DNA from 2 places in the Methylobacterium sp. J-092 genome. Region 1 is predicted to be linked to the other one. Evidence: riboswitches for the same ligand, from Rfam matches in the RefSeq annotation. Region 1 holds a riboswitch; the other holds the start of a gene.
The links. A riboswitch is a leader RNA that binds a small molecule or an ion and turns the genes downstream of it on or off. The one in region 1 is predicted to bind thiamine pyrophosphate.
Positions count from the first base shown of each region.

Region 2: it holds a riboswitch for thiamine pyrophosphate, as region 1 does, so the genes downstream of both, thiC (phosphomethylpyrimidine synthase ThiC) here and thiO (glycine oxidase ThiO) in region 1, are expected to answer to the same signal.

Region 1 covers NZ_JAKSXU010000196.1:63,068-66,545, reverse strand. Annotated here, with positions in the region: gene thiS (sulfur carrier protein ThiS) at 1-144, opposite strand, end outside; gene thiO (glycine oxidase ThiO) at 141-1,367, opposite strand; TPP riboswitch at 1,443-1,571, opposite strand; gene MKK60_RS23355 (TIGR02281 family clan AA aspartic protease) at 1,782-2,285, shown strand; gene MKK60_RS23350 (adenylate/guanylate cyclase domain-containing protein) at 2,294-3,478, opposite strand, start outside.
Region 2 covers NZ_JAKSXU010000061.1:48,292-51,769, forward strand. Annotated here, with positions in the region: gene thiC (phosphomethylpyrimidine synthase ThiC) at 1-1,321, opposite strand, end outside; TPP riboswitch at 1,397-1,505, opposite strand; gene MKK60_RS05860 (alpha/beta hydrolase) at 1,624-2,457, shown strand; gene MKK60_RS05865 (HNH endonuclease) at 2,525-2,893, shown strand; gene MKK60_RS05870 (acyltransferase family protein) at 3,019-3,478, shown strand, end outside.

The DNA.
Region 1 (3,478 bases):
GCGGCGGCGGACGACGCGGCCGTTGAGCGCGATGGCGACGCCCTGCGGATCGGTGCTGCCGGTCTCCTCCGCCGCCTGCGCGAACAGGGCGGCGACGTCGGCGGCCTCGATCTCGCGAGCCTGTCCGTTCACCGTCAGCTTCATGCCGACGCCCTCAGCTCGGCGCCCGGCGCGAACCGCGCCAGCGAGAAGTCCTGCGCGACCGCCGGCATCGCGCCCGTCGTGACGAGGGCGGCGATCGCGTCGGCGGTCACCGGGGCGAGCAGGTAGCCGTTGCGATGGTGGCCGGTGGCGACCACCAGGCCGGGGGCGATCTCACCGAGGATCGGCGCGTCGTCGTCCGAGGTCGGGCGGAACCCGCTCCAGACGGCCTCGACCTCCATCTCCTCGATGCCGGGCAGCACCCGGCGCGCGCCTTCGAGCAGGGCATAGAGCCCGCCGGCGGTGACGCCGGGGCGGAAGCCGCAATCCTCGACCGTCGCGCCGACGACGATGTGGCCGTCGCTCTTCGGCGCCATGTGGACCTGCTCGGTCCAGACCATGTGGGAGAGCGTGCCGGTGCGGGCCGTGGTCTTCAGCGCCAGCGACTGTCCCTTCAGCGGGCGCACGGGCAGGGCGAGGCTTTGCGGCAGCAGGCCGCCCTCGCCGCTCCAGGCGCCGGCGGCGAGCACCACGGTCTCGGCCACGACCACGCCGTCGGCGGTGCGCAGGCCCGCGACGCGGCCGCCCGTGCGTTCGAGGGCGACGACCGGGCTGTTCTCGACGAGCGCCACGCCGGCGGCACGGCACGCCTCGACGAGCGCCGCCATCACCCGGCTCGGGTCGACCTGATGATCGAGCGGGCAGAGCACGCCCGCGGTGACCGAGGGGCGGAGGGCCGGCTCGCGGCGACGCACGTCGGCACCCGCGATCCACTCGGCGGCGACGCCCGAGCGGCGCTGCAGGTCGAAGCGGAAGCGCAGGCGCTCGACCTCGTCGCGCCCGATGGCCAGCACCAGCGTCCCGTCCTCGCGGTAGTCGATGTCGAGGCCGGACGCCGCTTCGAGCTCGGCGCGAAACCCCGGCCAGCGCCGGAGCGAATCAAGCGCCAGCGGCAGCAGCGGGTCGGAGCCGGGCTCGTGCTCGGCCGCCGGCGCCAGCATGCCCGTGGCGGCGAGGCTCGCGCCGGAGCCGATGGTCTCCCGCTCGACCACGACGACGGACCGCCCGGCCTGCGCCAGCCGCCAGGCGATCGACAGTCCGATCAGGCCGCCGCCGACGATCGCGACGTCGGCACGCGCCGGCAGCGGGACGGTTGGCCGGGCGCTGCCGCTCGTCCGGCGCGTCCCGATCGGTGATGCTGCGTGACGACCCGAATGACGACCCAAGTGATCCTCCGCGTGCTGTCGCAGAGACCGGGCCTGACGCTTCATCTGAGAAGCTGGGGCACCCCGTCGTCGAAGACGGCGCCCACGGTCCAATCCCTACGCCGGTGTGAACCGGATCAGGTTCGAAGGATTTCCGCGCCGCGGGCCCTCACGAGCCTGCCAGCGGTTTCTCAGCCCCTTGCCGGGGATCTCCCTGGAACACCGCAGATGTGGTCCCGCCGGCCGCCTCGGTCAACCCCGCGGGCCGATCCCCTCCTGCGGATGCGCGCGATTCGTCGTCGCGCCGAGACGGACCGGAAACCCTGTCGGCAGATGGCCGCGCGGTTCCGTCCGGCGGCGGGCACGCCGCCACGCATCGTTCACCGGCGTCGTGCTCGTCTATGCGTCCTCGATCGGCGGGGGCGAAGGTAGGCGATGCGGACGATCCTGATGCTCTGCCTCGCGGCCGGCCTCGTCGCGGGGGTGCTCGGCGGCATCGGCAACCGCCTGACCAGCCGCAAGGCCGCGGCGCCGCCCGTGCCGACGGTGCAACTGGTTGCGTCCGCGCCGACGGCGATCGCGCTCGGTGCCGACCGCAACGGCCACTTCCTCGCCGACGCGCTGGTCGACGGGCGATCGCTGCGCATGATGGTCGACACCGGGGCCACGACGTGCAGCTTCGCGGAAGAGGATGCCGCCCGCCTCGGCATCGTCGTCGGGCCGCGGGACTTCACGCGCCCGGTGATGACCGCCAACGGGACGATCCGCGTCGCGCCGGTGCGGATCGGCACGATCCGGATCGGGCCCGTCACCGTGCGCGACGTCGAGGCCGTGATCGTCCCGAGCGGACGCCTCGGCACGAACCTCCTCGGCATGTCGTTCCTGAAGCGCGTGCGCGACTTCAGCATCGCCGGCGGGACGATGACGCTGCGGGGCTGAGGCCCGCCTCAGCCCCGGCCGCGGTGCGGCTTCGGGCGCGGGCGATAGACCATCATCGGCTCGGCGAACCCATCGAGCACGTGCTCGCCGAGCGGCACCGGATCGCCCCACAGGAAGTCGACGAAGGGCTTCGACATCAGCAGCGGCTCGCCGAGCGTCTTGTTGAGCCGGGCGATGCGGCTCGCCATGTTCACGTCGCGGCCGATGACCGTGAAGTCGAGGCGCGTGCCCGAGCCGACGTTGCCGTAGGCCGCCTCGCCGTGATGGAGCGCGATGCCGGCCATCATCGGCACTGCGAATTGGTGGAGGGTGTTGGCCTCCTCCAGTGCCGCGAGCGCACTTTGTGCCGCCGTCAGCGCCCCCTTGGCGGCGCCGCCGAGGTCGTCACCCGGCTCGCGGAAGATGGCAAGCAGGCCGTCGCCGAGATACTTCAGCACCTCGCCGCCCTCCCGCTCGATCGGCGGCACGAGGCAGTCGAAGAAGATGTTGAGCAGATCGACCGCCTCTTCCGGCGTCATGTTCGCCGAGATGCGGGTGTAGTCGCGCATGTCGGCGAACAGGATCGCCGAGCGGATGCGCTTCACCTGCCCGCGGCGGATGTCGCCCGACAGAATGGCGCGGTGCGGCTCGTCGCCGACGTAGATGCGCAGCACCGTGTCGAGCTGCTTGGTGACGATCCGCATCTCCATCACCGCGGCCAGGGCCGGCATGATGAAGCGCAGGATCGCCACGTCCTCGTCTCGGAATCCGTCCGGGTCGCGGGTGGCGAAGGTGATGCCGTTGTGCGTGCCGTTGGTGAAGAACAGCGGCACCACGATGTAGTGGCGGTAGCCGGCGGCCCTCAGGTCGGGGATCACCGAGTAGGCGTCGTCCGGCGTCTCGGCGAGGTCGAGGATCAGCCATTCGCCGTCCTCGTGCACCTTGCGGAACGGGCTCGCCGCGTAGGCGCGCTCGGAGGCTTCGCCGTGCGGGAACAGGCGCACCGTCGTGCCGGACTCGCGCGTCCAGATGCGGCCGATGCCGGAATATTCCGAGTGCAGCGTATCGATCGCCGTCGAGGTCCGGTCCACCGGAACGCCGACCGCGTTGAGGCGCTCGGCGAAGCCCGCGATCAGGTCGTCGGGCTCGGGCAGGCGGGCGCCCTCGCTCAGCAGCCAGTCGCGGATCGCGACGCAATCCTGCAGCGCGCCGAA
Region 2 (3,478 bases), on a different contig from region 1:
GCGCCTCGCCGCACTCGGCGAGCTGCTTCTCCATGTTGACCTTGACCTTGTGCATCGGCACGTGGCCCGGCCCCTCGATCATCGTCTGGCAACCCTTGTTCCAGGCGATCTTGGTCAGCTCACCCAGCGTCTCGAGCTCGGCGAACTGCGCCGCGTCGTTCGCGTCGGCGATCGAGCCGGGGCGGAGGCCGTCGCCGAGCGAGAACGAGACGTCGTAGGCGCGGCAGATGTCGCAGATCTCCTCGAAGCGCTCGTAGAGGAACGATTCGCGGTGCCCGGCCAGGCACCAGCGCGCCATGATCGAGCCGCCGCGCGACACGATGCCGGTGACGCGCCGCGCGGTGAGCGGCACGTGGGCGAGGCGCACGCCGGCATGGATCGTGAAGTAGTCGATGCCCTGCTCGGCCTGCTCGATGAGCGTGTCCTTGAACACCTCCCAGTCGAGCTTGAGCGGATCGCCGCCGACCTTCTCGAGCGCTTGGTAGATCGGCACCGTGCCGATCGGCACCGGCGAGTTGCGGATGATCCACGAGCGGATGTTGTGGATGTTGCGGCCGGTCGACAGGTCCATCACCGTGTCGGCGCCCCAGCGGATCGACCAGACCAGCTTCTCCACCTCTTCCGCCGCCGACGAGGTGACGGCCGAGTTGCCGATGTTGGCGTTGATCTTCACCAGGAAGTTCCGGCCGATCGCCATCGGCTCCAGCTCGGTGTGGTTGATGTTGGCCGGGATGATCGCCCGGCCACGGGCGACCTCGTCGCGCACGAACTCGGGCGTGATGAACGGCGGCACCGAGGCGCCGAAGCTCTCGCCATCGGCGAGCGCCGCGTGCGCCCGGTCGAGCATCTGCTCGCGGCACAGGTTCTCGCGGTGGGCGACGTAGATCATCTCCTCGGTGACGATCCCGGCGCGGGCGAACTCGTACTGCGTCACCATCTGGCCCGGGCCGGCCTTGCGGATCGTCCGCTCGGCGGGGCAGGGGGCCACCAGCTTGTCGGCCGGCACGAAGCCGTTGTCCTCGGGCTTCACGATGCGCGGCTCCACGGCGGCGTAGTCGCGCTTGGCGATCCACGGGTCGCGCAGGGTCGGCAGGCCCTTGGCGAGGTCGATGCGGGCGTCGGTCTCGGTGTAGGGGCCGGACGGGTCGTAGACCCGCACCGCCGGCTCGTTCGGGTCGGTCAGCACGATCTCGCGGAACGGCACCCGGATGTCCTCCCGGCCGGCCACGCTCGCGTAGACCTTGCGCGAGCCAGTCACCGGACCCGTGGTCACGGTCTCGGGACTTCCCTTGACGTCTTTGGAAAGGACGGGCGCGTTCATCGAGTGGGTCTCCCGGCTTTGGGGCGACCCGGCACGCGTCGATGGAGATGCGATGAAGCGGCAGACGCCGGGATCGGCGCCGCAGGTTCCCGTCCCTCCGCCGGTACGAGCCGGATCAGGTTCAAGGGTCAGGACGTCGCGTCCACTCTCAGCCCCCGGTTGCGGGGCCCCCCTCGGAATGGTTCGAATCTCCGCGTGCCGCCGGACTTTGTCAATGCGTGCGGCAGACCATGCCGGGACGGACGGCTGCCGGCGTCGCCGCGGAACGGTTAGGGTCCGGCCGCGAGACCCGGCGGAGACCCATGCGCATCCTGCTCGTCCTGGCGGCCGCCGCCATCGTCTTCGGCGGCCCCATCGCCGCGCTGGCCGTCTTCCAGCGCAACCTCATCTACCCGGGCGCCTTCATCGCCGGCCCGCGCGCACGCCTGCCGGTGCCGCCGGGCACCGAAGCGATCTCGCTCGTCACCGCCGACGACGAGCGCCTGCATGCCCTGTGGCGGGCGCAGCGCCCCGGCTGCGGCGTCGTGGTCAGCTTCCACGGCAACGGCTCGCGCCCCGAGCCCGCGGCTGCGCGCTTCGCCGCCGCGCCCTGGTCCGGCGCCGGATGGGGCGTGCTGGCGATCGCCTATCGCGGCTATCCCGGCTCGACCGGCACGCCGACGGAGGAGGGGCTGATCGCCGACGGGCTCGCGGCCGTCGCCGAGGCCGCGCGGCGGGCGCCCGGCGCGCCGATCCTGCTGCACGGTCATTCCCTCGGCGCCGCGGTCGCGGTCGCCGTGGCGGAGCGGGTGCCGCATCTCGGGCTCTACCTCGAGGCGCCGTTCGATTCGCTGCCCGGCATCGTGCGCCTCGCCTTCCCCTACGCGCCGACATTCCTCCTGCGCGATACCTGGCGCTCCGATGCGCGCATCGCGCGGGCCGGCGGGCCGATGCTGATCGTCCACGGCACGGCGGACGGCGTCGTGCCGGTGAAGCTCGGGCGCCGCCTCGCCACGGCGGCGGGCGCGAGCGCCCGCTTCGAGGCGGTCGCCGGCGACCACGTCTCGGTGCTCGGAACCCACGATCGCCTGGCCGAAACCCTGTTCGGCGACCGCGTCCGGCCGGGCTGCCCGGCGCTCGCCGCAGCGACGCCTTGACGCCGCGCCGCGGTTTTCCCGCAATCCCATATCGCCGGTCGGACCCGATGCGAACGGAGGCGAGGCGGTGGGGCGACGCGAGCGGCGCTGGCGCGAGGACGATCCCGAGACGCAGGGGCGCAGCCCCGAGCCGGTGATCTGCCCGCTCTGCGAGCGTCCGATCCCGCCCCGCGCCCGCTCGAGCCTGCATCACCTCGTGCCGAAGCTGAAGGGCGGCACCCACGGCACCACCGTGCGGCTGCACCAGGTCTGCCACTCGGCGATCCATGCCCGCCACAGCGAAGCCGAGCTCGCCCGGCGCCTCGCCGACGTCGGCGCGCTCCGCGCCGAGCCGGAGATCGCGCGCTTCATCGCCTGGGTGCGGACCAAGCCCGACGACTTCCACGCTGCCACGCGGATGACGCGGGACCGTCGCTCGGCCAAGCGCAAGAGCTGACGCCGGGCCCCGGAGCGGATTCACCCCGCGTTCGCCATGCCGCGCGATGGCGCTGCGGGGCTCAGGCGGCCTTTACGCATCCCGCCCAAGGGTTGCGCCGACGGGGCGACCGGGCGGAGGCGGTGATGGCGGGGGCGGCGGGCACGGCGGGGCCGGGGGATGCGATGCGTCTCGCCTGGGTCGACGTCGCCAAGGGCATCTGCATCCTCCTCGTGGTGATGATGCATTCCACCCTCGGCACCGGCGAGGCGATGGACGGCGAGGGTTTCCTCCACACGGTGGTGAGCTTCGCGAAGCCGTTCCGGATCCCGGACTTCTTCCTGCTGTCGGGCCTGTTCGTCGGCCGGGTGATCGACCGCGACTGGCGCTTGTTCGCCGACCGGCGTGTCGTCCACTTCGCCTACTTCTACGGGCTCTGGGTCGTCGTCCAGTCGCTCGCGAAGTATCCGGCGATCGTCGGCGAGGCCGGGCCCGGCGCCTTCGCGGCCCATCTCGTCCACACGCTGATCGAGCCGTACGCGACGCTGTGGTTCATCTACCTGCTCGCGGTGTTCTCGGTGGTGACCAAGCTGCTGCGCCGCGTGC